One region of the Exiguobacterium sp. SH31 genome, then DNA from elsewhere that is predicted to be linked to it. Evidence: riboswitches for the same ligand, from Rfam matches in the RefSeq annotation. Region 1 holds a riboswitch; each other region holds the start of a gene.
What was found. A riboswitch is a leader RNA that binds a small molecule or an ion and turns the genes downstream of it on or off. The one in region 1 is predicted to bind S-adenosylmethionine.
Positions count from the first base shown of each region.

Region 2: another riboswitch for S-adenosylmethionine. It lies ahead of A6395_RS09850 (Na+/H+ antiporter NhaC family protein); the one in region 1 lies ahead of A6395_RS01240 (MetQ/NlpA family ABC transporter substrate-binding protein).
Region 3: another riboswitch for S-adenosylmethionine. It lies ahead of metK (methionine adenosyltransferase); the one in region 1 lies ahead of A6395_RS01240 (MetQ/NlpA family ABC transporter substrate-binding protein).
Region 4: another riboswitch for S-adenosylmethionine. It lies ahead of mtnK (S-methyl-5-thioribose kinase); the one in region 1 lies ahead of A6395_RS01240 (MetQ/NlpA family ABC transporter substrate-binding protein).

Region 1 is NZ_LYTG01000007.1:6,476-13,893, reverse strand. Features, by position in the region: gene A6395_RS01250 (aminotransferase class I/II-fold pyridoxal phosphate-dependent enzyme) at 1-876, shown strand, start outside; gene A6395_RS01245 (iron-containing alcohol dehydrogenase family protein) at 873-1,889, shown strand; SAM riboswitch class I at 1,931-2,034, shown strand; gene A6395_RS01240 (MetQ/NlpA family ABC transporter substrate-binding protein) at 2,112-2,933, shown strand; gene A6395_RS01235 (methionine ABC transporter ATP-binding protein) at 2,943-3,977, shown strand; gene A6395_RS01230 (methionine ABC transporter permease) at 3,949-4,611, shown strand; gene A6395_RS01225 (Spx/MgsR family RNA polymerase-binding regulatory protein) at 4,642-5,037, opposite strand; gene A6395_RS01220 (DUF302 domain-containing protein) at 5,212-5,595, shown strand; gene A6395_RS01215 (hypothetical protein) at 5,700-7,001, shown strand; gene A6395_RS01210 (hypothetical protein) at 7,011-7,418, shown strand, end outside.
Region 2 is NZ_LYTG01000067.1:20,402-27,819, reverse strand. Features, by position in the region: gene A6395_RS09855 (GGDEF domain-containing protein) at 1-1,304, shown strand, start outside; SAM riboswitch class I at 1,403-1,498, shown strand; gene A6395_RS09850 (Na+/H+ antiporter NhaC family protein) at 1,570-2,853, shown strand; gene A6395_RS09845 (TVP38/TMEM64 family protein) at 2,890-3,522, opposite strand; gene trhO (oxygen-dependent tRNA uridine(34) hydroxylase TrhO) at 3,746-4,687, shown strand; gene A6395_RS09835 (divergent PAP2 family protein) at 4,805-5,230, shown strand; gene A6395_RS09830 (PucR family transcriptional regulator) at 5,334-6,557, shown strand; gene ald (alanine dehydrogenase) at 6,689-7,418, shown strand, end outside.
Region 3 is NZ_LYTG01000023.1:49,936-57,353, forward strand. Features, by position in the region: partial or broken gene A6395_RS15660 (IS1182 family transposase) at 1-1,328, shown strand, start outside; gene metK (methionine adenosyltransferase) at 1,487-2,695, opposite strand; SAM riboswitch class I at 2,827-2,946, opposite strand; gene pckA (phosphoenolpyruvate carboxykinase (ATP)) at 3,264-4,835, shown strand; gene A6395_RS03440 (alpha/beta hydrolase family protein) at 4,869-5,627, opposite strand; gene ytkD (RNA deprotection pyrophosphohydrolase) at 5,608-6,081, opposite strand; gene A6395_RS03450 (glucose-6-phosphate isomerase) at 6,180-7,418, opposite strand, start outside.
Region 4 is NZ_LYTG01000041.1:48,880-56,297, forward strand. Features, by position in the region: gene A6395_RS06785 (VOC family protein) at 1-336, opposite strand, end outside; gene A6395_RS06790 (GNAT family N-acetyltransferase) at 416-898, shown strand; gene mtnA (S-methyl-5-thioribose-1-phosphate isomerase) at 1,007-2,041, opposite strand; gene mtnK (S-methyl-5-thioribose kinase) at 2,038-3,192, opposite strand; SAM riboswitch class I at 3,274-3,376, opposite strand; SAM riboswitch class I at 3,582-3,684, shown strand; gene A6395_RS06805 (2,3-diketo-5-methylthiopentyl-1-phosphate enolase) at 3,756-4,910, shown strand; gene A6395_RS06810 (2-hydroxy-3-keto-5-methylthiopentenyl-1-phosphate phosphatase) at 4,907-5,557, shown strand; gene A6395_RS06815 (methylthioribulose 1-phosphate dehydratase) at 5,554-6,171, shown strand; gene A6395_RS06820 (1,2-dihydroxy-3-keto-5-methylthiopentene dioxygenase) at 6,185-6,718, shown strand; gene A6395_RS06825 (DUF4188 domain-containing protein) at 6,751-7,209, opposite strand; gene A6395_RS06830 (PadR family transcriptional regulator) at 7,181-7,418, opposite strand, start outside.

The DNA.
Region 1 (7,418 bases):
ATCGGCAGCAAGTCGGGACTCATCACGCTCCCGCAATGTGTTCTCGAACCAGGTGACGGCATGTTGCTACCGAACCCGGGCTATCCGGACTACATCTCGGGGGCACGTCTCGCCGGAGCGGTCGTCCACGACCTCGTCCTCCGGGAAGAGAACGGCTATCTTCCTGATTACGAGACGCTCGATCCGCAGGGGGCGCGACTCATGTATTTGAACTACCCGAGCAATCCGACCGGCGCCGTCGCGTCGCCCGCGTTCTTTGACGACACGGTCCGGTTCGCGAATAAGCATGACCTCATGGTCGTCCACGACTTCGCCTACGGCAGCATCGGTTTCGACGGTCACGTCCCGCCGAGCTTCCTGCAGGCGCCGGGTGCGAAAGACATCGGCATCGAGGTGTATACGATGTCGAAGGCGTTCAACATGTCCGGCTGGCGGGTCGCTTTCGCCGTCGGCAACCGCGACATCATCGAGGCGATCAACACGTACCAGGACCACGTCCATGTGAGCGTGTTCTCGGCCATCCAAGAGGCGGCCATCGCCGCGCTCGAGTCACCGCGTTCGCTCCGGGACGACTTGTCACGGTTGTATGAGGCCCGCCGCGACCGGCTCGTCGACGGGTTACGTCAGGCCGGATGGGACATCACGGCCCCGAGTGGCTCGTTCTTCGTCTGGGCGAAAGTGCCGGACGGGGACGCCAAATCGTTCTCCCATAAGCTGCTCCACGAGGCAGGGGTCGCCGTGACGCCGGGCTATTTCTTCGGCTCAGAAGGCGAGCGGTACGTCCGGTTCGGGCTCGTCTCCGCCGAGCCGAAGATCGACGAGGCCGTCGAGCGGATCGAGAAACTGTTTGCGACGTATGAAGAGGTCCGGGCATGATCCGCCAAGCCGTGCTCGAGTACGACCATGCGGATGACGCGCTCGAGCGGCTCGATGAATTGATCGATGGCCGTCGTGCTCACGTGCTGCGCGGACAGAACGGTTTTGACGTCGTCAAGCGCGTCCTGCCAGCGATCACTGCCTATCCGACATCGCTGTTCGGCGGCGAATGCACGGACGCTGAGGTCGAACGGCTCCGTTTGAAAAATGTGGACGTCCTCATTGCCATCGGTGGGGGTAAGCTCGTCGACACGGCGAAACTCGTCGCTTACCGGCAAGGTGTCCCGCTGATCGTCATCCCGACGCTCGCCTCGAACTGTGCCGCCTTCACGCCGCTCAGCGTCATCTATGACGAGCAAGGGGCATACGTCCGCTACGACGTGTTCCGCGTCGTCATCGAGCGGGTCATCGTCGACGCAAGGGTCGTGACCGACTCGCCGTACGACTACTTCCGGGCTGGCGTCATCGACACGGTCGCCAAGTTTTACGAGGCCCGCTATTTGAGCGGCGACAGTTCGCCTGACGCCGGCGTCAACACCGGTCTCGCCTTGGCCGAGCAATGCGGCCGGCTCGTCGAACTCGACTTGAGTGAGTCCAGTTTCACCGCGTATGGGCCAGAGACCCGGTTCGCGGTCGATCACATCCTCGCCGTCGGCGGCGCCGTCGGTGGTTTCGGGGACGCCGGGACACGCGTTGCCGTCGCCCACGCCGTTCACAACGCGCTCAGCCGCTTCGAGTCGACCCACCCGTTCTTACATGGCGACAAGGTCGGATTCGGCCTCCTTGTCCAAGAACGGTTGCGTGGCTCGTCTGACGCCCCATATTTAGAGGCGTGGCTCGCCAGGATCGGCGCGCCGACGTCACTTGAGACGCTCGGACTCGTGCCGGCCGACATACCGCAACTGGTCGACGCGGTCCGGGTCGAGACCGAGTTGCAACGTTCACCCGTAACGCTCGATATTGACTATTTGAAAATAATTTTTGAAAATTTAGTATTTTCTGTTTACAAATAAAAGAATTAAAAGTAAGATGATAACAATTAAATAAGACCGATAGCTTATCAAGAGTGGTGGAGGGACTGGCCCTATGAAACCCGGCAACCAGATCGTAATGATCATGGTGCTAATTCCAACAGACGAAACGTCTGGGAGATGAGCGTGTCCGACTGTCTTTGACTTGTCGTGCCCGCCACTCTTTATGAGTAGCGGGCTTTTATTTTGGAGGAGGAATCATTCATGAACATCAAACAGAAAACAGTACTCGCAGGAACATCTCTACTCGCGGCCATCGCCTTGTCGGCGTGCGGCCAATCGGACGCGAGCGAATCGCTCAGCACAGAAGCCCTCACGATCGGCGTGACGGGTGGGCCGCACCAGCAGATCGCCGAGAAAGTAAAAGAACTCGCGGCCGAGGATGGCCTCGAGCTCGACATCAAGGTGTTCAACGACTACAACACGCCGAACACCGCACTCGACGAAGGCAGTCTCGACGTGAACAGTTACCAGACGCTGTCGTTCCTCGAGCTGCAGAAGGCGGACAAAGGCTATAAGATCGACGACGTGTTCAAGACGGTCGCTTTCCCGATGGGGCTCTATTCGGACAAGCTGACGGACATCAAGGAGTTGAAGGAGGGCGATAAAGTCGCCGTCCCGAACGACCCGGCGAACGAACTTCGGGCGCTGCGCCTGTATGAGACGGCCGGACTCATCACCTTGAAAGAAGGATTGACGGACAAGGCGACGAAACGTGACATCGCCGAGAACCCGCTCAACCTCGAATTCATCGAGCTCGAGGCGTCACAGCTCCCGACCCAGCTCCCGGAAGTCGCGCTCGCGGCCATCAACACGAACTTCGCGATGGGTGCCGGCCTATCGATCAATGAGGACGCGTTGTTCCATGAAGACACGGTCGACAACCCGTACCCGAACTACGTCGTCGTCCGTACCGACAACAAAGACGATGAAGTCGTCGAGACACTCAAATCTTACTACCACTCGGACGAGGTCCGGACGTTCATCGAAGAGACGTTCGACGGCTCGATCGTCCCGGCGTTTTAAGGAGGCACTATGATCGCACTCAAACAGATCTCAAAAACGTTCACGGTGAACAAAGGGACCGTCACGGCACTCGACGACGTCTCGCTGACGATTGAAAAAGGTGAGATCTTCGGCATCATCGGACGGAGCGGCGCCGGCAAGAGCACGCTAATCCGCATGATCAATCTGCTCGAACGGCCGACGTCAGGTCAAGTCGAGATCGAGGGACAAGACATCACGACGCTCGACAAAAAAGGGTTATCAAAGCTCCGTCACCGCATCGGGATGATCTTCCAGCACTATAACCTGCTGAAGACGGCGACCGTCGAAGACAACGTCGCCATCCCGCTCCGCCTAGAAGGACTCGATAAACGCTCGATCAGCGAGCGGGTCGACAAGTATCTCAATATCGTCGGACTGACCGATCACCGTAAACATTACCCGGAGCAACTCTCCGGCGGCCAGAAACAGCGCGTCGCCATCGCCCGGGCCTTGGCGCACGAGCCGGACATCCTGCTCAGTGACGAGGCGACGAGCGCGCTCGACCCGGAGACGACCGAGTCGATCCTCGATCTGTTGCTCGAGATCAACCGCGAGCTCGGTCTGACGATTTTCTTGATCACCCATGAGATGGAAGTCATCGAGCGCATCTGTGACCGGGTCGCCGTCATCGACGCCGGCAAGATCGTCGAAGAAGGCGACGTCCTCGACGTCTTCTCGGACCCGCAGCATCCGACGACGCGCCGCTTCTTGAAAGCGAACCTCGACGTCCCGAAAGAAGTCGTCGACGTGTTGAGCTCGCACGGGACGCTCGTCAACTTGTCGTTCATCGGTCACCAGACCGAACAGGCCGTCCTCGCCGAGCTGACGAAACGGTTCGGCCTGCTGCCGAACATCATCGGGGGCGGGATCAAAAAGCTGAAAGGCGGTCTCGTCGGCAACTTGCTCGTCCATCTCGACGGGGACCGGGCACAGACCGACCAAGCCGTCCGCTACCTTGAAGCGAGCGGCGTCAAAGTAAAGGAGGTGACGAACCATGCTGCAGTTTTGGGAAAATTGGGGTGACTTGATTTGGACGGGCACGATCCAGACGCTGACGATGACCGGCATCGCGCTCGTCATCTCGACACTGATCGGCTTGCCGCTCGGGACGCTCCTCGTCTTGACGCGGCCGAATGGACGGCTCGCGAACCGTTACTTTTACGGGGCATTGTCGAGCGTGATCAACGTCGTCCGCTCGATCCCGTTCATCATTCTGCTATTCTTCATCTTGCCGTTCACCCGTTTCATCATGGGGACGACGATCGGCGTCCAAGGCGTGCTGTTGCCGCTCATCGTCTTCACGGCGCCATACATCGCCCGTTTGATGGAGTCGGCACTGCTCGAAGTCGATCGCGGCGTCGTCGAGGCGTACGAGGCGATGGGCATCTCGACGCGTAAGATCATCTGGTACGTATTGATCCGTGAGGCGCGGTCGTCGATCGTGCTCGGTCTGACGATCGCGACGATCGGTCTGATCGGTGCGACGGCGATGGCGGGTCTCGTCGGTGCGGGCGGACTCGGAGATATCGCCTATCAGTACGGGCATCTCCGGTTCGAGCCGGAAGTCATGTACGTGACGATCTTCGTCTTGATCCTGCTCGTGCAGTCGATCCAATCGTTCGGCAACCGCTTGGCGGCCCGGCTAAAGAAAGCCTGACAAAAGAGCGTCGCAAAATTTGCGGCGCTCTTACTGTTTGTCTAATAGTCGTTTCAAGTCGGCGATCCGGTTATGCCGGGGGATGAACGTCCGGATCTCTTTCTCGCTGAACCCGATCTGGATCCGGTTGTCATCGACGACGATCGGACTCTTCAAGATCTGCGGATGCGTCGCGACAAAACTGTACAGTTCGCGGAGCGACATCTCGTCGAGCTGGTCGGCCGCTTGTTTGTAGACACTTTTTTGGACAGACAAGAGATCGGTCGTCCCGTTTTCGGTGAGCCGGAGCATCTCCTTGAACTCGGTGAACGACATTCCTTGGTCGGTCAATTTCTTCTCGATGAACGGGATATTCTGTTCGCGTAACCAATCGAGCGTCTTGCGGGAAGAACTGCAGCTTGTATGCGTGAATACGGTGACCGTCACGACAACCACTTCTCCTTTTCCTAAGGTTGGATTACTTTATTGTCTCTCGATTATACGGGTTCGGCGTAGAATATGTTTCAAATCACATATACTTTTTTCGAAATCGTCGGAACGATTCGTTTCAAGCGAGTTCGGGTACATGACGAGAGAGACAACAAACAAGGAGGGGCTTACATGTTTGATTATACGGTGAAGACGGATCAGTCGGTCGAAGCAGTGGTCGAGAAGTTGAAAGCGACGCTCAAGGACGAAGCGTTCGGCGTGCTGTGGGATTTCGACTTGAGTGATACGCTCAAAGAGAAAGGTGAAGCCATCGACGGGGACTATCGTATCCTCGAAGTGTGCAACCCGAAAGAGGCCAAGAAAGTCATCACGGCGCACCGTGAGGGCGGCTACTTCCTGCCGTGCAAGCTCGCCGTCTTCACGAAAGACGGGGCGACCCACGTCGGCATGCCGAAACCGACGAAACTGATCGAATTGATCGAGGACGAGTCGCTCCAGTCCATCGCACTGGATGTCGAGACGAGACTGACACGCGCCATCGATAACAGCATCTAATCGATTCATCGCACCCGTCCAATTTCATGGGCGGGTTTTTCATACCCTCTCCAAAGTAATATAATGGTAAAATTGGAGATAATAAAATTCAAGGGGCGGATAATTTGAAAAAGTTAGTCGGTTTACTTGTAATATCCACGAGCTTGTTGGCCGGGTGTGGTGAAGAGAAACAAGACGTCGTGAACTTGTCGTATGTCGACGCCCATTGGACCGTCAGCAAATACTCACTAGAACAACCAGTGGTGCTCGAATCGGCCGGTGAGACGCTCGCGGCCTGCACTGGGGACTTGACGACCGAGTTGAAGGGCGACCTGACTGTGTTCGATACGGTCGTGGCGAGCCGCCATCCGATGACGGACACGGGTTGGGAATATGGATTTAAAGCCGTGACATACATACAAGGGGACGAAAATTATGCGATGTGTCGGGATATGGCCTCACCACATTATTCAGTGGAAATGGTCGATGCATTCCCGGAGTTCGTCGATTTGACTGCGGGTCATTCGATTCGGCACTATCCGTCTGTCCGTCCAGCAGACGAAGCCGCTCGCCTCGCCGTGCAAAATGCTGATGAATTGACAGAGGCCGGGAATGAAATCGAGCCGTTTCCCGATACGGTCATGGCGTTTTCTCCTGCGATCCACGGAGAGATCGAATTGACCGTCGGGGATCGGCCGAGCCAATTCCCTTTGTTCGCGTTCGAACCGATGATGGCGGATGTAGAAGATGTCAAATTAGCCATTGGCTATGATTCGCGTGACGCCAAACCATACGTGTTATTACTACTTGCTGACCTTTACGTTTCGGTCAGTCCGTTACATACAATCAATGATCCAACGAAAGAAGAACCGACGTATGACGACCTCGTCGTCAAGAGACTCCCGCTTGACACGGAACTCGTGCCGAATAAGACCTATCCGTTATATGAGTTCAGTTACACCCGCGACGGAGAAGCGGTGACCGAGACAGCAAGCATCACATATCGTGCCGCAAAGCTGTTGTCCACTGATGAACGAAAGACGCTCGAGACACATCCTAACGAGGAGTATATGCCGATTGTGACCGGGCCGCTCGTGTATCTCCATCAGGAACCGTTTGACAACGAATCGACAGTATCCTATCCCGCTGTGTTGCGTGCGGCCGGCAACGAGATGGATGATCTGATTCAAGCAATCGATTCCGCCGAGCCGACGAAACGTGTAGGCGATCAGGGCGACTATCCGCTTCTAACGATCGTCGACGGGCTCAAAGGTCAGGAATTCAAGGTGACTTATAAACAGCGATCGAAGAAACTGGATATCTACGTGACGGACCAATCTACTGAGGAAACGTATAAACTGACGAGCGAAGGGGCGGAGACGTTCTTGTCCTACTTCCCCGACTTGAAGAAGAAACCGAAGAATTGAGGTGAACTGATGAAAAAGTTCGGATTAGGAATCTGTCTATCGCTATTCGTTTTGGCTGCAGGATGTGCCCGGGACCAAGAAGTAGTCCGATATGATGTTGTCGAGGCCCATTGGACGGCAGAGCACATCACACATGACCTTGAAGTGCAGGCAATCAAGGCCAAGGACATGTTGACCTATTGTGAACAAGGCGAGTTACTCAACGATATCGAAGAGGACCATCTATCCTTGCTTGGCGTGACGTTTGCAAGCCGAATGCCTTTCACTGAGCCCGATACTGAAACATACGCCTTCAATGAGACATCGTTCGTCGAAGGTGATGCCGTTTACGCGCTGTGTAAGTCGGACCACGTTGAGGGATATCGGGCGGTCAAGCTGGATGCAAGACCGGAGTTTTTGAAAGACGAGACCGCACGC
Region 2 (7,418 bases), on a different contig from region 1:
CAAGTGTTTACTTGGCACTCGGCGGTGAGACCGGTCTTGGCTTCTATTCGCAGGATTCGTTCGTCCCGCTCCTCGGTCTGATCAGCGCCATCATCTTGAACACGATTGTCCAAAAATATCAAGTCGGCTGGTGGTTCCGCGTCGATATTCCGGTCCGAGATTTTCTGAGTATCGCTTTTTACACGTATATCGTCAGTTTCGTCTTCATCTTTGCCGCGTCGTTCTTCCGTGAGACGAACTTGCTCGTCGTCAGTAGCATCGCGGCCGCCCTCACGTTCTTTATTAAGCGGTTGATGATTCAAAAAGGGCGCCAGGACGCGTTCAAGTCATTGATCGAACAGTACGATGAAGCGAAAGAGGCAGTCTCCCTGTCTCAAAGCGAGGCTCAGGCGATTGAAGTGTTCTTGAGTCAATGTGAGCGCCTCAACCAATATGATAAAGGGTTTGTCGAGTTCGTCCTGTTCGACCGAACGCTCTATTTCGATTTGTTGACGCGACAGCCAATCGACCGTCCGCTCGTCTTCGACTTGATGGATGCGCGCCATCCACACGCCAAGTCTGTCGATTATGAGATGCGTTTCGAATGGGACGCAGCGTTGTCAGATGCGTTTCATGACGACTACCACAGCTTCATCTCGGTCCAGTCAGAAGAGATTGACGGGATCCGCACACGCATCGTCATGATCGGTGAACACGTCTATGGCTATCCGCCCATCATTCAAAACGAGATGGTAAAATTGTTGAAATCATTCAACCGAACGATCAGCCGGTGCCACGAACGCGACCGCCTATACACGGAAAGCCGCACCGATAGCTTGACGCTGCTCGCCAACGCGCGCGCGTTCTACGAGTATGGGATTCAACAAATCTCGGACGGTTCGATGTACCCGATCTCGGTCGCGATGCTCGACATTGACTTCTTTAAAAAAATTAATGACACGCACGGTCACCAAGTCGGAGACAGCGTGCTCCAAGAGTTCGGGCGGCGAATTCGGCAAGTGCTCCGGACCGATGACTTTGCGGCCCGTTACGGGGGCGAGGAGTTCATATTGCTGCTCAATCATTGCGACGTCGACCAAGCCGTCGATATCGCCGAACGGATTCGGCAGAAGATTGAAGATAAGCCGTTCCGTGTCGATGGGGTCGATATTCCCGTGACCGCCTCGATCGGTGTCGATACGATTCAAGCGTTCGGCGACAAACGGCTTGACGATACGATCCGTAACGCTGACCGGGCCCTTTACGTCGGCGGTAAGTACGCCGGTCGTAACCGCGTCGCCCATTACAACTTTTTGACGACATGACTTCCCCCCGCGTCCACTGGCGCAGGGGGATTTCTGTTGACAACCCGATTTGAAACAGGTACGTTAGGAAACGTGTCTAACAACTACATCATGACGACTTTTTATCAAGAGAGACGGAGGGACTGGCCCTTAGATGTCTCGGCAGCGGGTAACCTGTGCCAAATCCAGCGAGCGTTCTGCTCGAAAGATGAAAAGGGTGTCTCTTACAGAGAGAGCCTTTTTCGGAAGGCTCTTTTTTTCTATTCTATTAAATGAGGTGAATCAATTGGAACAACCAACAGCTAACAAATGGGCACTCTTGCCTTTGCTCGTCTTCCTCGTCTTCTTCATCGGAGCAGGTATTTATTATGGCGACTTTTACAAGTTTCCGGTACTGATCGCGGCGTTGATCGCTTTAATTGTCGCTGCGATGATGACGAAAGGAAGCGTCACTCAGACCGTCGAGCGTATCGCACAAGGCGCCGGTAATCCAGGCATCTTGATCATGATATTCATCTTCCTGCTCGCCGGCGCGTTCTCGAGCGTCGCCGGTGCAATCGGTGCGATTGACGCGACGGTCAATGCGGCCTTGACGTTCCTGCCACCGTCACTCTTACTGAGTGGACTGTTCGTCATCGCTGCTTTCATCTCGATGGCGATGGGCACATCGACCGGTACGATTGCCGCGCTTGCCCCGATCGCGCTCGGCATCCATCAAGAGAGCGGGGTCAATATCGCAATCGCGGCCGCGGCCGTTGTCGGCGGGGCAATGTTCGGAGACAACTTGTCGTTCATCTCGGATACGACAATCGCTGCCGTAAGGACACAACGGACGAACATGCGCGACAAGTTCCGGACCAACTTTTGGATCGTGCTCCCGGCCGCAATCATCACGACTGTCCTGTTAGCCGTTCTCTCAAGCGGAGAATCGACGATTGAAGTGGCCGCGTTCGAATGGTACAAATTGATTCCGTATCTCGCCGTCATCGCCCTCGCCTTGACCGGACTGAACGTCATCCTCGTTTTGCTCGGCGGCATCGCGCTCGCTGGCATCATCGGGCTGATTGACGGAAGCTTGGCCGTCACGACTTACGTCACGGCGATGGCCGACGGCATGATGGGGATGGCCGAGATTTCGCTCTTGACGTTATTCATGGGCGGACTCGTCGGGCTCATCTCATATAACGGTGGACTCACCTATTTACGAGACGCACTCACGTCACGGATTGAACGCCGGGCTGGTGCGGAATGGAGCATCGCCGGGCTCGTCAGTGCGACGAACGTCGCGACGGCGAACAATACGATCTCGATTCTCGTAGCAGGCCCGCTTGCCGCGAATATCGCCGATACGTATGACATCGAACGGAAAAAGTCAGCGAGCGTACTCGACATCTTCTCGTGCGGGGTACAAGGACTTCTGCCTTACGGGGCGCAGCTCCTCATCGCCGCCGAGTTGACGAACACGGCGTCACCCGCCCTCGTCCCGTATATGTTCTATCCGTTCCTCCTGTTCATTTGCGGAGGTTTGGCGATCGTCTTCAACTTCCCACGTTTCAAAAAAACCAACTGAGCAAAAATCCTCGAAGGCGGCCGCCTTCGAGGATTTTTATGTTCTCGCTTCACGTTTACGTTTGAGCTCTTCGTTCCGTTTTTTGAAGGCGCGCCGTTTGAGAAGTTCTTCGAGACCCCGGCTAATCGCCCACAATACGAGCAAGAGCAAGCCGAGCATCGACAAGCGGAACGGGCTTTGGATGAACTCTTGCCACTGATCACCGATGACCGAGAAGATGATGACGACGAGCAGTTTCCCGAATCCGGCCGCCAATACGAACGTCCGGAGCGGCATTTGAATCAAGGCGAGTAAGTACGTGATCAAACTGACCGGGATGAACGGCAACGAATATAAGAATCCGAGCGAGATTGGACTCATATGGTTGATGCGATCGAGCCAATAGACACCCTGTTTATGTTTTTCGAGCCAACGCGTCATCGGTTTGCGGAACACGTAACGGACGGCGGCGAACACGAGGAGTGTCCCTGCCAAGCTGCCGATCCACGATAAGAGCACACCGAGCCAGAAGCCATACGTGGCCGCGTTCGCCGAGATGATCAAGACGAGCGGGAGAAACGGGAAAATCGCTTCCAGGAACGGGGCCCCGAGTCCAGCCCAAGGACCTCCCGGCAGTCCTTGGAGCCATTCAATGATGTTCAATATATATTGTTGGAGTGATGTGAGCATTTCAGTTTCCACCTTCGGCTTTCGTTACTACCTTTTACCCGAATTCGTTCAAGAGGACGCATCTCCCTGCTCTCCTCAAAAAAAAATAAAAAGTATTTGCGAAATTTCACTGTGATATCTATCATATAATAATGGACTTGTGGTTGCAGGCAAGTTCATTCGTCGAACGACACAACCCAACGTTCGTTTTCCTGCAAAAAACTGAACACAGGGGAGCAATAACATGGAAACAAAACCAATGCGGGTCTTGCTGTACTATAAGTACGTCAACATCGAAGACCCAGAAACACTAACACAACAACACCTCAAGTACTGTAAAGACCTCGGGATCAAAGGGCGTATCTTGATTTCTTCCGAAGGAATCAACGGAACGTGCTCGGGCACTTGGGAACAAACCGAACAGTACATGAACGATTTGAAAGCCGATCCATACTTCAGCGACATCGAGTTCAAAATCGATGAAGTCGAAGAGCATGCTTTCAAGAAAATTTTTGTCCGTCACAAACAAGAGCTCGTGACGTGGCGCTTTGATGGTGAGTTCGACGTGCCGAAACAACACGGTGCGTATCTCGAACCGGCAGAATGGAAAGAGATGATGAATCGCGACGATGTCGTCATCCTCGACGTTCGTAACAACTACGAGTACGATCTTGGCCATTTCAAAAATGCGATCAAAATCGACGTAGAGGCTTCTCGTTACATGCCAGATTGGCTTGAGGAGAACAAAGACCTCTACGAAGGGAAAACACTTCTCACGTACTGTACCGGAGGCGTCCGTTGCGAGAAATTTACCGCATATATGCGTGACCAAGGTCACGACAACATTTTCCACTTAAAAGGCGGCGTCGCCATGTACGGCAAAGACGAAGCAACACAAGGGGAAAACTGGGACGGCGAGCTTTACGTCTTTGACGAGCGCATCAACGTCCCAGTCAACACGGTCAATCCGTCAGTCGTTTCAACGTGCATGCACTGTGGAACGAAGACGGTCCGTTACGTTAATTGTGCCAACCCGGAGTGCAATGCCCAACACTTCTGTTGTGAAGAGTGTGAACCCAAACAGATGCGTTCATGCTCGAAAGAGTGTCAGGAGCATCCACGCAACCGCTATATCATCGAGAATATTGCGGAACAACTTCAAGAGACTGAAGGCGTCGTCGGGTAACAAAAATCGACCGAATAGCGTCGCGGGCATTTGCCCGCGACGCTATTTTTGACAGAAACTTTACGTCTAGCGCGGCATGGAATCGGGTATAGTGTAGATACTATTGTCAGACAGGAAGTGACTGAATTGCTCTTTAACGAACCGTTACTCGCCGCAATACTGGCCTGGTTTATCGCCCAGGCGGCCAAACTTGTGACCGAACTCATTCGAACACGTGACTTTGAACTTGAAATCATGTTCGCCTCAGGCGGAATGCCAAGCTCCCATACCTCGACCGTCGTCGCGCTCGCGACCGCGATCGGCCGGGCTGAAGGCCTCGACTCAAGCATGTTCGCCCTCGCGCTCACGTTCGCGACGATCGTCATGTACGACGCGACCGGCGTCCGTCAAGCCGTTGGTTTCCAAGCCCGTCTATTGAACGACTATTTTAAAGGGATCAAGCACGACACGCCAATCTTGAACGAACTCGTCGGCCATACACCGTACCAAGTCATCGTCGGCGCATTGCTCGGCCTCGTCGTCGGACTATTTTTCCCAATGTAAACGATACACATGTCCAGGCATGTCGGTCCCCTCTCAAAAACTGTCCATCTTTTTGTGAACTTTCACAACAGAGACGGTATAGTGATAAAGAGGAGGAATCGACATGCCTTTTTTACAGAAATCATATGAATCACTCGACACGCTCGCCGAAGCGATCGGGCAAGCGATCCGCGCACCGATCACGATCGAAAATCGCCACCATCAGCTACTCGCCTATAGCACGCATCCCGACTCGACCGACCCGGCTAGAATCGCGACCATCATCGGCCGTCGCGTCCCGGAAGCCGTCATCGAGGATTTATGGGAAAGCGGTATCCTGCAAGAGCTGATCGACCGAGACGAGCCTGTCGTCATCCCAGCCCGGATGGCCATCGGTCTAGGCGAGCGCGCCGCCGTCGTCATCAAGCAGCAAGAAGATGTGCTCGGCTACATTTGGAGTCTGGCCCGGACGACCCCTTTCTCCGAGCAGGAGCTCACCGTCTTGAAGGAAGGGGCAAGTATCGCCAAGAAACTGCTCATGACGATCGCCATGCACGAACGTCGCATCGATGCCGAACTCGAGCGTTTCTTTTTAGAAGTGCTCGCTTCGCCATACCTTGCTTCCGCACATCGGGAGCGCTTGAACGAACTTGCCCCGATCGCCGTTGCGAGTCGCCTGACAATCATCGACTGCTTGCAGCCGATCACTCCGCAATTTGCTGAGCGGTTATTTTATGCGCTTGCGACACAAGAAGCGATCGAGGTCGTCCTCCACGCTATCGACGGCCAACAACTGCTCGTCTGGCATTATATGAAGTCCGAGCTGTCTGAAGAAGAGGCCGCCCTCCTCCAGTGGGCCGATCGCTTTGAGACCCAACTTCAAGACAAGTTCACTGACGCCGAACCTCGCCTCGGGATTAGCGGGCGTTTCTTCGAAAGCGATACGCTCTATGCCGCGACCGAGGAAGCAAGACGGGTCACATCGCTACGCCGGAAGTTCCCGTTCGAGCTCGCTAGTGCCCGGGCGTTCGAGCAAATTGGCATCTATCAACTCGTCCCCGATTTGTCCCGACGAATCGGCCTGCGCCTCGAGACGCACCCGACGATCGAACGGTTGCAGGCGTATGACCAAGTCCACCGCACCGAACTCGTGACGACGCTTGAATGGTATTTCTATTTTGAAGGGAACGTCAAACGAGTCGCCGCCCACCTCCATATCCATCCAAACACGGTCTTGTATCGGATTCGACGGATCGAAGAACTGACGAGCATCACCCAAGTCTCGCTCCCGGAACGGGCCGCTATTTATTTAGCGATCAAGGCCGGACAATATCGTCAAGACGACTGACCCCCACTTTGTGAAAAATCACAAAGTGGGGGTTGTCGCTTTTAGAATCCATGCTAAAGACAGCGATTTCACTTGGGTCTATACTAGAGGTGTGAACAAATTGTGTCAGCAGATAGAAAGGGGAACTACACATGAAAATCGGGGTATTGAAAGAGATTAAAAATAACGAAAACCGCGTCGCGTTGACGCCGATGGGTGCATCAGTCTTGACGGAACTCGGACACGAGGTGCTCGTCGAGACGGGAGCCGGCATCGGGAGCGGCTTCACGAATATGGAGTACATCGACGCTGGGGCAAGCATCGTCGATTCAGCACAGGACGTTTGGGGAGACGTTGAACTCGCCTTGAAAGTAAAAGAGCCACAGCCGTCAGAGTATCAATATTTCCGTTCAGACCTTACGCTCTTCACGTATTTACATTTAGCGGCCGAACCTGAACTCACGAAAGCGCTCGTCGATTCAGGCATGACCGCCATCGCCTACGAGACGGTCGAAGTCGACCGCACGCTTCCGCTGCTCACACCGATGAGCGAAGTCGCAGGACGGATGGCTGCTCAAATCGGGGCGCAAATTTTAGAAAAACCGCATGGCGGCAAAGGGATCCTCTTGTCAGGTCTTCCTGGAGTGCCTCGTGCGAACGTCACCGTCATCGGGGGCGGTGTCGTCGGGATGAACGCGGCCCGCATCGCGATTGGTCTCGGAGCCAACGTGACAATCATGGACATCAGCCCGGCTCGTCTCCGCCAAATCGACGACCAGTTCGGGAACACGATCAACACGCTCATCTCGAACCGCTATAATATCGCGAAGCAAGTCGCCGAAAGCGACCTCGTCATCGGTGCCGTCCTCATCCCGGGCGCGA
Region 3 (7,418 bases), on a different contig from region 1:
CACCCGGAGAAGAGACATGAACCGATTCAGACGAAGACCACCCTGGACCAAATGGTCCCGCAAGACCACCTCGTCCGAAAGATCGACCGCCACATCGATTTCTCGATCGTGCACCGCCTTTGCGCGCCGCTGTACTCGAACACCGGACAGCCCGGCATCGACCCCGAGATTATCATCAAGATCATCCTCCTCGGCCCGCTGTTCAACATCCGTTCCGTCCGCCAGACGGTTAAAGAGGTCCAGACGAACCTCGCCTACCGCTGGTTCCTCGGGCTCGGGATTGATGAGAAGGTACCCGACCATTCGACGATCAGCCAGGCCTATCGGCGCCGCTTCAAAGGGAAGGACGTCTTCCAACAGATCTTCGAGGACATCTTGGGTCAGGCCGAAGCCCACGGCTTCGTGTCGGGGCGAATCCTGATCACCGACTCGACCCACATCCGTGCCAACGCGAACAAGAAGAAGTTCGACAAGGTCGAGGTCGAGCGCGTTGTGAACGCGATTGAGGGCGAGCTCCTAGACCGGGTGAACGAAGAACGGTCGGACCGTGGAAAAAAGCGCTGAAGCCCGCCTCACCGAAAAGGGAGAGCCGGTTCATCAAGGTGAGCCGGACCGACCCGGATGCGGGCTATATGTATCGTGACCAGAAGCCGGAAGGCTTTTTCTGGCTGGCGCACCGGACGGTCGACGCCAAACACAACTTCATCGTCGATGTGCACGTCACGCCCGGGAACGTGTCAGACAGCACCGTCTACCTCGCCCGTCTCGAGCATATCCTCGGCCGATTCGGCTATCCGCTAGAGGCAGTCGCCCTCGATGCGGGGTACTTCACGACAGAGATTGCGAAGGCGCTCATCGAGCGCGGCGTCTTCGGCGTCATCGCCTGGCGCCGCTTCGGCGGGAAGAAGGGGATGTTTCGGAGGACGAGCTTCAAATATGTATCAGAAGAAGACGTCTATGTCTGCCCGGCGAAACAGCGTCTCACCTATCGAACGACAGACCGACACGGGTATCACCACTACGCCTCCGACCCCGCCGTCTGTAAGAACTGCCCGCTTCTCGAGAAGTGTACGTCCAATCGTGCCCACCGGCGCGTCATCACCCGTCATCTTGATGAAACCTATCGCGAATTGGTGAACCGGAACCGTCTGTCCGAATCCGGACGATACCTCTATCGTCTCCGGCCGCAGACCGTGGAGCGCTCGTTCGCCGATGCGAAAGAGCTTCACGGGCTCCGCTTCACGTTCTACCGGGGGACCGAGAAGGTCCAGTGCGCCAACCTGGTGGCAGCCACCGCACAAAACATGAAGAAATTGGCCAACCTGTTGGCCGAAAAAGACCGTCTACATAGCATTTCTTCAATTTTATGCCGGGCAGAGCGCCTCGAGCTCGATGAACACAAAAAGAGACGAACCAAATCGCGATGGGCGATTTGGTTCGTCAACAGCCTGACGACCTTTCTCGCGAAAGGTCGTTTTTTTATTGCTTATGCGAAACGTTTTGCGCCTTCTTCAAGAACTGCCGCTTTGTCCGTCTGCTCCCATGGGAGTTCAACGTCTGTGCGGCCAAAGTGTCCGTAAGCTGCTGTCTGTCTGTAGATCGGGCGACGAAGGTCGAGCATCTTGATGATGCCGGCCGGACGAAGGTCGAAGTTCTCACGGATGAGTTCAACGAGTTCAGTCTCGCTCAATTTACCAGTGCCGAACGTGTCCACCGCGATTGAAACCGGGTGTGCGACACCGATCGCGTATGCAAGTTGAACTTCCGCTTTGTCAGCAAGTCCAGCTGCCACGAGGTTTTTCGCCACGTAGCGGGCCGCGTATGCTGCCGAACGGTCAACTTTGGTAGGATCTTTACCTGAGAACGCACCACCGCCGTGGCGAGCGTATCCACCGTATGTGTCGACGATGATTTTACGTCCTGTGAGACCTGCATCACCTTGTGGTCCACCGATGACGAAACGGCCAGTCGGGTTGATGAAGTATTTTGTCTCGGCGTCGATGAGTTCAGCCGGGATGACTGCTTCGATCACGTGTTCTTTAAGGTCCGCTTGGATTTGCTCGAGCGTGATGTCTTCTGCATGTTGTGTCGAGATGACGATCGTATCGATACGGACCGGGTTGTTGTCTTGGTCGTATTCGACAGTTACTTGTGTCTTACCGTCTGGACGAAGGTAAGCGAGCGTTCCGTTTTTGCGAACTTCTGCCAAGCGACGTGACAATTTGTGAGCAAGTGAGATCGGGAGCGGCATGAGTTCAGGTGTCTCGTTCGTTGCATAACCGAACATGAGGCCTTGGTCACCGGCACCGATCGCATCGATCTCTTCGTCAGTCATTTGACCTTCACGAGCTTCGAGCGCTTGGTCGACACCGAGGGCGATGTCTGCCGACTGCTCGTCGATTGCTGTGAGTACAGCACAAGTCTCAGCGTCAAAACCATATTTGGCACGCGTGTAGCCGATCTCACGAACAGTTTCACGTACAACTTTCGGGATATCCACGTAAGTCGATGTCGTGATTTCACCAGCTACGAGCACGAGACCTGTCGTGACAGACGTCTCAGCCGCAACGCGGGCGTTTGGATCTTCAGCCAAAATTGCATCCAAAATCGCATCTGAGATTTGGTCACAAATTTTATCCGGATGTCCTTCAGTGACGGACTCCGAAGTGAAAAGTCGACGGTTCAAGTTTGACATTTCGAAAAACCTCCTATTAATAAGGGTGATGTGTGGACGGTACTCGTTCCCCTTACGCGTTGCTTTGGGACGGTAATGAAAAAAACCTTTCGCCACGTTCAATGGGAAAGGTTGAATCGTTCTTCCTTACCCTCTTATCGTTCGAAGCTGTCGCTTCGCTTCAGGATAGCACCTTTTCCGAAAAAGACTACAGGATCGGACGGTTGCTGGGCTTCGTAGGGCCTTGTTCCCTCCACCGCTCAGAATAAGAGTATCCGTTACGAACACCATCATATAAATGCCATACCGTTCTGTCAAGCGTATCTGCTTAATTTGTAAATTTCTTCGTAATCACGGAAATCATTTATGTTTGTGAAATATCAAACATTTTTTTGACGGTTTCCGTTTTTTCACTCCCCGCTTATACAGAATATGTTAGAATGTCCTTGTAAGAAAGCGCTTACTTTAAAGGGTAAAGAAATGCTTGTTTTTGATTAGTGTGTCACATATAATAAAAATGTCATACTAATTAAACGCGGAAGTATGCGGATTTCATCCACATCTATTTAGGGGAAAGGTGGGATTCAGGATGGCGACTACGCTCCTGAAAATCGAAGAATTAATTAAGGGTGCCGATGTATTACGGAACTTAACCGTTCCAGAATTGGTGGAAGAAGCCATTCGTAACGGTGAAGGCGTACTGACGAAAGACGGGGCTTTATCGGTCAGTACAGGGAAATTCACAGGGCGGTCACCGAAAGACAAATTCGTCGTCCAAGATGAAGTCAGCAACTCGTTAGTAGATTGGGGTCCGGTCAATCAGCCGATCGCAGAAGAAAAATTTACCGCTCTTCTCGACAAAGTCCTCACCCATCTCGAGACGAAACAGAAGCTGTATTATCTCGAAGCTTCGGCTGGAGCAGATGAGCACTACACGTTACCGGTACGCGCCATCACCGAGTACGCATGGCACAGCTTGTTCGCGAAGCAGTTGTTCTTGCGTGAGTGGCCGACAGCCGGTGCGTTTGACCCGTTCACGGTCATTTATGCGCCGAGCTACAAAGCCGACCCAACAGTTGACGGGACGAACTCAGAGACGTTTATCCTCGTTTCGTTCGCCAAGCGTACCATTCTGATCGGGGGAACAGAATACGGCGGCGAAATCAAAAAATCAATCTTCTCGGTCATGAACTTCCTATTACCTGAACAGCACGTCTTGTCGATGCATTGCTCGGCTAACGTCTCGGACGCCGGGGAGACGGCGCTCTTTTTCGGACTATCGGGAACGGGCAAGACAACGCTTTCGGCCGATACGGAACGTCATCTCATCGGTGACGATGAACACGGTTGGTCACCAGACGGCATCTTCAACATCGAAGGCGGTTGCTACGCCAAGACAATCAACTTATCGCGTGAGAACGAGCCGCAAATTTATGACGCCATCCGTTTCGGCTCGTTGATTGAAAACGTCGTCTTGAACGAAGACCGCTCAGCAGACTACAAAAACATCTCGCTCACCGAGAACACGCGAGCAGCTTACCCGATTCAATTTATCGATAACGCGATGCTCCCTTCACGGGCCGGCCACCCGAACACGATCGTCTTCTTGACGGCCGATGCTTACGGGGTGCTCCCGCCGATCAGCAAGTTGACGAAAGAGCAAGCGATGTATCACTTCCTATCAGGCTACACGTCAAAACTAGCCGGGACGGAGCGCGGCGTGACCGAGCCACAAGCAACGTTCTCGACTTGCTTCGGCTCACCGTTCTTGCCGCTCGCCCCGGAACGATACGCCGACATGCTCGGCAAGTTGATCGAACAGCATAACGTCGACGTCTATCTCGTCAACACGGGTTGGACCGGCGGAGCTTACGGTGAAGGTTCGCGTATGAAGCTCAGCTACACACGGGCCATGGTGAACGCCGCGATCAACGGTCAATTGCGTGACGTCGACACTGTGAAGCACGACATCTTCAACGTCGACATCCCGGTCCATATCGACGGCGTCCCACAAGACGTGCTCAACCCACGTGACACTTGGAAAGATGCCGCTCATTACGATGTCGAAGCGCGAGCGCTCGCCTTGAAGTTCCAACAAAACTTTAAACGATTCACGAAAGCGAGTGAGAAAGTCATCGCGGCCGGGCCAATCGTCTTTTAACTCAAAATGACTAGTACCCCGCTCGGGTACTAGTCATTTTTTTGTCGCAAGCGCCAACATCCAATCCATCGCTCGGTCCGTCGTCTTCCACTTTTCCCAGAACGGGAGCTGATGGGCGAACGGCAAGATCCAAAGCTCTGCTTGCGAACCGATCTTGTCAGCGAGGGCGGTCGCATGACGAAGCCGGACTTGCTCGTCGTCCGTCCCATGGATGAGTAGCGTCGGCGCCTGCCAGTCTTTGAAGAGCGGAGACCGTTCGACATACGCCTCATGGACCGTCTCCGGGTCCCCCCCGGTCATCCGGCGCAACATCTTCCGCATCGAACGCTGTTCTTCATACGTCCACTCCAAATTCGTCACACCCGCCCACGATGTAACCGACGTGACGGGACGTTTTGATGCGAGCGACAACGCCATCATGCCGCCACGGGAAAAGCCGAGGGCGTGGATCGTCTGGTGCGTCCGGCTAACGCGGTCATACAGAGACACGACGTCCTCTAAATCGGCGCCTCCGAAATCCTCTTTCCCGGTCCCTCCGTGGTTCCCGCGATAGACCGGCGCCACGACATGGAACCCTTTCGCCGCGAACTGCATCAGCCGAGGCAACCGGACGTCACCGATCCTCCCAGTGCCGCCTCGTAAATAAAACAGCACCTGGCCGTTCGGACGTTTTGGCGTGATCGTGTAGGCGACGACTTCTTCCCCGTCACTCGTCTCGTACCAACCTCGATGCACGGGATATCCCGCATAAGGAGGCAGGACGTCGACGCGATCAAACCAACTTTTTGTCATGGAGTACTTTCATCGTCTCGGGCAACACTTTATCTTTCATCATGAAACTGTAGCGGCCGTTACGGAGCAGGTTCGTCGGTAACGTGTCCAACAAGACGGCCCCGTCGGTCTCATCGACGGCCGGATGATCCTCGAACCGCTCGATCTCCGCAAAATAAATATTTTTGATGACGGTGTCGCCACGCCCGAGCACCCGGTACTGCCCTAAATAATGGAGTGTCTTGACGACGCCTCCCGTCTCCTCGTACACTTCCCGAATCGCCGCGTCGTCCTCGTGTTCGCCGGGTTCGACTTTCCCTCCCGGAAATTCGAGTCCGCGCTGCTTGTGCTTCGTGAGCACCCATTTGTCCGCATAGCGGGCGACGACCCAGACGTGCAGCGGCGTATCCGAAAACGGATAGTGCTCGAAGCTCAACTCGACTTTATTGTGATAGTAGTCCGTGAATGTCAACATAGTCCATCCCTTTCTTTCCCGTGTCTACTCTCACTTTACCTTGTCTCACGCTAGTTTCAAACAAAAAAATAGGCCCGCCGAGGCGGACCTACAACAAATCATTGGTTTAAGCGCTTTTCAAGCTCAGCTTTTTGTTCTTCATAACCTGGTTTTCCAAGCAACGCGAACATGTTCGCTTTATATGCTTCAACACCTGGCTGGTTGAACGGGTTGACTCCGAGAATGTAGCCGCTCATCGCGCACGCCTTCTCGAAGAAGTAGAACAAGTATCCGAGATGATATGGCGTCATCTCTGGCAATTCGACGACGAGGTTCGGCACGTTTCCGTCCGTGTGGGCGAGGAGCGTTCCTTCTGCCGCCTTGTCGTTGACGAATTGAATCGTCTCACCGGCAAGGAAGTTCAAGCCGTCGAGGTCTTGTGCGTCTTCCGGGACGTTCAACGCGTGACGGACGTTCGTGACACGGATGACCGTCTCGAACAAGTCGCGGCGACCTTCTTGGATGTATTGTCCCATCGAGTGGAGGTCAGTCGAGAAGTCAACAGCCGCCGGGAAGATCCCTTTGTTGTCTTTGCCTTCCGACTCGCCGTAAAGCTGTTTCCACCACTCTGATACGTAGTGGAGTGCCGGCTCGTAGTTGACGAGAAGTTCGATTGATTTACCTTTCGCATACATGGCGTTACGGACGACCGCGTACTGATACGCCTCGTTCTCTGAAAGTTCAGGTGAACTGTAGGCATTTTCCGCGTCTCGCGCACCTTCCATGAGGGCATCGATATCGATGCCTGCCGCCGCGATTGGAAGCAAACCGACTGGTGTGAGGACAGAGAACCGTCCACCGACATCGTCCGGAATGACGAACGTCTCGTAACCTTCTGCATCAGCGAGCGTCTTCAAAGCGCCACGGGCACGGTCTGTCGTCGCATAAATGCGCTCGCGTGCGCCATCTTGGCCGTACTTCTCTTCCATGAACTGCTTGAGGACACGGAAAGCAATTGCCGGCTCTGTCGTCGTTCCCGATTTTGAGATGACGTTGACTGAGACTTCTTTGCCTTCGAGTACTTGAAGCAACTCCGTCATGTACGTTGACGAGATGTTGTGGCCCGCGAAGAAGACTTGCGGGGCGTTACGCTCCTCTTTTGACAATACGTTGAAGAATGAATGTTGCAGCATCTCGATGGCTGCACGAGCGCCGAGATACGACCCACCGATTCCGACGACGACGAGGACGTCCGAGTTGTCGCGGATTCGTTCAGCGGCCGCTTTGATGCGTGCGAACTCATCCGTATCAAAATTCGTTGGAAGGTCGACCCAGCCTAGAAAATCGCTGCCGGCACC
Region 4 (7,418 bases), on a different contig from region 1:
GATGGCGTAACGTTGTCCCCAAAACGCGTCCCACGGCTCACGATGAATCACGTATCCTTGTTTGAAGATAGCTTCAAACAGTGTATCGAGCGCTTCACGGCTGTCGCACAGGAAAGCGAGCTCGACCCGATGCCCCGATGCCGGTTTCCATTCCCCATACACCGACTCCGCGACCTCGACTGTGTCAAAGGCGAGCCGGACGCCGCCTTCGTCAACTTCAACGTGCGCTTCCCCGTTCATTGATACTGGAATCGACAGGCCGAGCAGCCGATAGAAGTCGAGCGCGCGCTTCATATCCTCGACGACGATGCCGACCATATCTAGTTTGATTCCCATGTGGTCACCTCACTTCTTGAATTGATGGTACTATCGAAAGTGTAGCACCTATCTATCCTTTTGAAACGAGGAAATCACTATGACGTATAAGTTCGCTTTGATGACACAAGCGCAGGCAGAAACGATTGCTTTCACCTGGCATTACGATGGAGAGTATGCTTTTTACGATATGGAGGCTGACGAAGACGACTTGGCCGAGTTTTTAGACACCGAACAACGAGGGCAATCGGTATTCGCCATCACGAACGATGGCGAACTGGTCGGTTTCGTTAGCGTGCATCAAACAGACGCCGATACGATTGACCTCGGTTTAGGCATGAAGCCAGGTCTGACCGGAAACGGGACCGGACGAGCGTTCGTCACCTCGATTCTTGCTTTCGTCGAAGCCAAGTTCGACCCAAATCGTATCACCTTGTCGGTTGCCACGTTCAACGGGCGGGCGATTCGCGTGTATGAAGCTTGCGGGTTTCGACAAGTGGCTTCATTTCAACAAGACACGAACGGGAGTACGTTCGACTTCATCGCATTAGAACGCAAAAAGCGCCCTCAGGATAGATTCTGAGGGCGCTTTTGCTGCCCGGTGCCTTTGTCGACTAAGTAAATCTGGCCATTCCCGTCTCATACCAAGACGGTCACACTTCATCGTTCGGGCAAGCACGGAGCTGCTGTTTCACACGTGAACCGTTCCCCCTACATGGTGTGTGATCGCTGCTTCATTCGGCTCGAACACGCCCGCTTCGGTGATGAGTCCGGTGATCAGTTCAGGCGGTGTGACGTCAAACGCCGGGTTAAAGACGGTGATCCCGACCGGCGCCGTCGGTTGTCCGCCGATATGGGTCACTTCTAGCGCGCTCCGCTCCTCGATTTGAATCACATCGTCCGCCGTCAAATCGAACGTCGAATGCGGGGCCGCGACGTAAAACGGGATCCCGTAATGTTTAGCCAGGACGGCGAGCTGAAGCGTGCCGATCTTATTGGCGACGTGACCCGTCCGTGTGATGCGGTCAGCGCCGACGATGATGGCGTCGACCCCTTTCGCCTGAATCGTCCAAGCGGCCATATTGTCGGTGATGAGCGTGACATCGATGTCGGCCTGGTCGAGCTCCCAGACGGTCAGGCGTGCCCCTTGGAGGAGCGGCCGCGTCTCACAAGCGAAGACGTTAAACGCGATACCTCGCTCTTTCCCGACGTAAAACGGAGCGAGCGCAGTCCCGTAACGCGACGTCGCGATCGCCCCGGCGTTACAGATTGTTAAGACGTTCCCCCCTGCTGGCAGCACCGTGAGCGCATGCTCCCCGATGGCCCGATACGTGTCGACGTCTCGCTCGAACAGCGCGATGGCCCGATGTTTGATGTCGGTCGCGATCCTTTCAAAGTCGACGCCGACGTTCAGCCCGAGAAGTGACTCGATCACGTTTTGCAGATTGACCGCCGTCGGTCGCGTCGCGATCAATCGACGGCCGACGAGGTCGAGCCGGCGTGTGAAGTCCGGGTCATCCTGGAGGCGGACCGCTTCTTTCGCGAGCACGAATGCGCCGAAATAGGCGATGGCCGGCGCGCCTCGGACTTGTAACGTCTCGATGGCGTGCTCCGCCTGTTCGAGCGTCGCGATCGTCACGTACCGCTCCTCATGCGGCAGTAACGTTTGGTCTAAAATGACGAGCTCGTCCCGGGACGGTTCGAAGCGAATGTTTTGGACTGTCATACGCGTACCCCCGCTAACAGCGTCACTAATTCATCGATTGTCCGGACATCGTGGCGCTGTTTAATGAGCGTCGTGCCGAGCGTGAGCGCTTCCCGTTTCCGCTCGAGCCGGACCGTTTCCGGTAACGTCTCGAGGTCATTGACTCCGGCGAGACCGATGGTGCGGCGAATCAGTTCGCATCCGGCGTAGCCAATCGTGTCACTAAAGATGGTTTGAAGTAGTTCATCGACGAACCCGTCCGTGTTGAACGGTTCGACCGCCGTCTCAAACTTCGTCCGGAACGTCTTCTCAAACGTCTCCCATACCGTCAATACGTCGGTGAACCGCTCGAACCGTTTGAGTGGGTCATGGAACGTCGATAGCGTCAAATGGGCGACGATTTGCCCGATGTCAAAGCCGAACGGTCCGTAAAAAGCGAACTCTGGATCGATGACTTTCGTCTCTTGTTGCGTCGCGAAGATGCTGCCTGTATGTAAGTCCCCGTGCAAGAGCGCGTCGTGTTTCGTGACGAAACCGACTTTCAGTTTCGTGACCTCCACTTTCAATTTCTGGTCACGCCAAAGCGCTTCGACGTCCTGACGGAGCGCGGTTTCGATGTTGTTCGATTCGGCATCTTTGTACGGATCGATGAAGATCAGTTTTTCAGTGATGTCGCACAGTTCCGGGTTGTAATAATCCCGTTCTTTCCGCTTCTTCTCAATCGGGCCGGCCGCATAGTCTGACGTCTCAAACAACGTCTGTCCTAAAAACTCACCGATGTGACGGGCGAGTTCAGGATACGTTTTCCCTTCCAAATAGCCCGTCCGGACGATATCAAAGTCAGACAAGTCTTCTAAAATCGTGTAGGCGAGCGTCCGGTCACTGCCGAGAACGACCGGGACGAAACGCGGGACGACACTGGCGAATTCGCGCAACGCGAGCTGCTCGATCCACGCCCGTTCAAGTGTGAGCGGCCAACTCTCGCCGACGACTTTCGCATACGGTAGCGCCTGCTTGACGATGAGGCTCGTTTCGCCTTGACGGATGCGGAAGACGAGGTTCAAGTTGCCGTCCCCGATCTCCTCACAATGCGCGATGCCCCCATCTTCGAGTAACCCTAACGTTCTGACGTGCTCGACGACTGTCTGTTCTGTAAATGGTTGATAAGCCATGTCTGTTTCCCCTTTCGGTATATTCCCCACAAAAAAAGCCCCTTTCTCCGCGAGAAAGAGGCACAGCCGTAACGGTTGTTCCTCTCATCTGTCAGACGTATGTCTGGTGGATGTAGCACCGTGCCTACTGGTCGGTTGCTGCGGCGTCATCGGGCCAATTCCCTCTGCCAACTCGCGATAAGAGTGTCGTATTCGATTGTGTGAACTTGTTGTGATGAATATTACGGACTCGACCCCACCTTTGTCAACGGCAATTTGCTGGAGCAACGGTCACTTTTTTTATGCATATATGGTAACAACGAACTCAAACTTTTTTTCTCAAAAAAAGGAATTGACGAACCGGATATTGTGTGACAAAATTCAATTAAATTTCACAACTTCAAAATACATTCTTATCAAGAGCAGACGGAGGGGACAAGCCCGATGATGTCGCAGCAACCGACCCGATTGGGCACGGTGCTAATTCTTGCAGCGTAAGCTGAGAGATAAGAGTTCATTTTTTTATGATGACCTCTTGCCTCGGCATGGGGTCATTTTTTGTTTGACCGGAAGGAGGAACGAACATGAGTATTACTGCCACATATGAAATCAGCCGGACGGACCGCGTCGCGACTGTCGCCGAGAAAATCGCCCTCGAACTGACTGTCGGCACGTGGACGGAACTGCCTCACCTAGAGCAAGAACAATTAAAGGCGTATCGGGGCGAGGTCGTCTCAACGACGCATACGGAAACGACGAGCCGCTTCACAATCCGTTATCCGCTCCATAACGTCACGCCCGACTTCTCATCCATCTTGACGACGACGTTCGGGAAATTATCGCTCGATGACTCGGTACGCTTGATCGACTTAACGTTACCCGAAACGCTTGCATCTGAATTCCCTGGAGCAAAGTTCGGTGTTCAAGGCGTTCGTGAGTTGCTCGACGTACATGATCGCCCGCTCGTCATGAGCATCTTTAAAGGGATCATCGGCCGTGATTTACGCTTCTTAGAACAGCAACTTCGAGACCAGCTCGCCGGCGGCATCGACATCGTCAAAGATGATGAAATCCTATACGACAACCCGCTCACTCCGTCGCTTGAACGAGCTAAAATCGGAGCGGCCGTCATCCAAGAACAGTTCGAAACGACCGGGAAACGTTCGCTCTATGCCATCACGCTCAGCGGCCCGGTGTTCGGGCTGCGTGACCAAGCGCTCCGCTTGATCGAGGCGGGCGCGACGGCACTGTTGTTCAACGTCTATACATACGGGCTCGACACACTCCGCGAACTCGCAAGCGATCCAACAATTAACGTCCCGATTTTGGCGCACCCGGCGTTCGCCGGCGCCTTGACCAGCTCGATCAGCCACTCGCTCTTGCTCGGAAAATTGATCCGCCTCGCGGGGGCCGACTTGACGCTGTTCCCGTCCCCATACGGTTCACTTGCGACACCGCCTGATGAGGCGTTCGCGATTCGGGATGGCAGTGCTCGGCCGCACTGGACGAAGCCGATTCTACCGGTCCCGTCGGCCGGCATCCATCCGGGGCTCATCCCGGACATCATCCGTGATTTCGGCACAGACGTCGTCATCAACGCCGGTGGCGGCATCCACGGTCACCCAGACGGCGCGGCTGCCGGGGCCCGGGCGTTCCGACAAGCGATTGAGCAAGTATTAGGCGTGGCGAGCCAGACGAACGAGCTCGAGTCCGCGCTAAAGGCGTGGTCAAAACAATGACGATTCACATCTTGTGTGACTTCGATGGGACGATCACGGCCGAGGACAACATCATCGCTTTGATGCGGGCGTTCGCACCGCCCGAATGGCACGCGCTCAAAGACGACGTGCTCGCTCAAGACATCTCGATCCGCTCCGGGGTCGGACAGATGTTCCAGCTGTTGCCGAGCGCTGACGCTTCGGCGTACCGTGACTACTTGCTGGACCGCATCACCTTGCGCCCAGGGTTCTCGACGTTTTTGGCAGAAGTCCGGCAACAAGTTTGGAAGTTCGACGTCGTCAGCGGCGGCATGGACTTTTTCGTGCACCCGATCTTGCAAGACCACGTCGCACCGGACCACATCTACTGTAACGTCGCCGACTTCTCGGACGAGACGGTACGCGTCGACTGGCCCTACGCCTGTGACGCGCATTGCACGAATGATTGTGGTTGCTGCAAACCGACAATCGCCCGGACGATCGTCGATCCCGTTGATCGCTTGATCGTCATCGGTGACTCGGTGACCGACTTCGAGATCGCCAAACGGGCCGATTTCGTCTACGCCCGTGGGCAACTCATCACGCTCTGTGAAGCAGAAGGCATCGCCTACGCCCCGTTCGAGACGTTCGACGACATCACCCATCACATGAAGGAGGTGTACGTATGAGCGTGACTGCACGTTGGCTTGAACTCGCCGACATTAAAGACGAACTCGCCGCGCGCGACTGGTTCCCAGGAACGAGTGGCAATTTGGCGATTCGTGTCTCCGACGACCCGCTGACTTTCCTCGTCACGGCGAGCGGACGCGATAAACGAAAACGGACCGCGGACGATTTCGTCCTCGTCGACGCGGCCGGCAGGTTGCTTGGCGAACAAACTGGTAAACCGTCCGCTGAGACGTTGCTACACGTCGAGGTGTTCAACAAGACCGCGGCGGCGTGTTCACTCCATGTGCACACAGTCGACAACAACGTCATCTCCGAGCTCCACGCCGTGAACGGTGAGGTCGTCTTCACGGGGCAAGAGATCATCAAGGCACTCGGGTATTGGGAAGAGGACGCGGTCGTCCGGGTCCCAATCATCGACAATCATGCCGACATCCCGACGCTCGCGGCCGCCTTCGCGCCTCACGTCCATTCAAACGCCGGTGCCGTCCTCATCCGTAATCACGGCATCACGGTCTGGGGCGAGACGCCGGATGCGGCGAAGCGCTATTTAGAAGCATACGAATTTTTGTTCAGCTACACGTTAAAACTACGCGCCTTAGGCGTCCATTCATAAGGAGGAACTTTCTATGGCAACTGTCTATTTCCAACAAACTGAAGAACGTCTCGTCGACCAATCTGAAGTGAACGTATTTTTAGAATCGCGCGGCATCCTGTACGAGCAGTGGGACATCGCTAAACTTCCGATCGCGCTTCAAGAAAACTACGAACTGACGGACGAAGACAAGCAAGCCATCCTCGCAACGTTCCGTGACGAGATTCAAGACGTGTCAGAGCGCCGCGGCTATCAAACGGCCGACGTCATCTCGCTGTCTGACGCGACACCGAACTTGGACGAACTGCTTGTCAACTTCCAAAAGGAACACCATCATACGGACGACGAGGTCCGCTTCATCGTCAGCGGTCACGGCATCTTCGCCATCGACGACGCCGAACGCGGTTACTTCAACATCGAGCTCAATCCGGGCGATTTGATTTCGGTCCCGGTGAACACGCGCCACTACTTCACGCTTCAAGACGACCGCCAAGTCGTCGCCGTCCGCATCTTCGTGACGACAGAGGGCTGGGTGCCGATCTACGAGAAACAGAATGTGAACGCATAATAAAGAAGCGGACGAATTGCTCGTCCGTTTCTTTATTTCATCCGCCGTTCGGCCAAACGTTCTTTAGCCGATTCTCGCGTCTTCACAACATCGATATCCCCAAGTGCCTTACCGAGTCCGCGTGTTGGAAGATTGACGTACATCGTCTCATAGTTACTGACTTCATACGTCTCATGAAAAATCCCGACCACCTCACTCGCCCGCGCTTTCTGATTGAATGTTTTCCACGCTTCTAAATGCAGTTTTCCGTGTGCATAATCGAGAAGTTCCTCGCTTGAACGCCAATATTGAATGAGGGTGACAGAGCGCCACCCAATCGTCATCTCATGCGACAAAAAACCTGAATCTCGATTCGTGTACAGCTCCTTCAACATGGCCGGCATCGCACTGAACGCGGGCCACCATTTCCGGATCGAACGCCATCGATTCACCCGTAAACCGATGACAAATATGACGATATCTTCATTCGGGACGGCCATTTTCCGTTCCATCGTCTGCTCCTCCTTCAATCGTACGAATCGCATGTTCACACCATTCAATAAGGGCGACCGTCTGACGTTTCCCATAGTCGAGCGTCAGCAGCCAGTACAAGGCGTCCGGTGACTCCGCATCACTCGAACGAATCATCGTCTCAATCGCTTCATATATTTTCAAGCGTTCGCGTAACAGTTTTTCGTGATGCCTAATCTTCTCTGCCGTC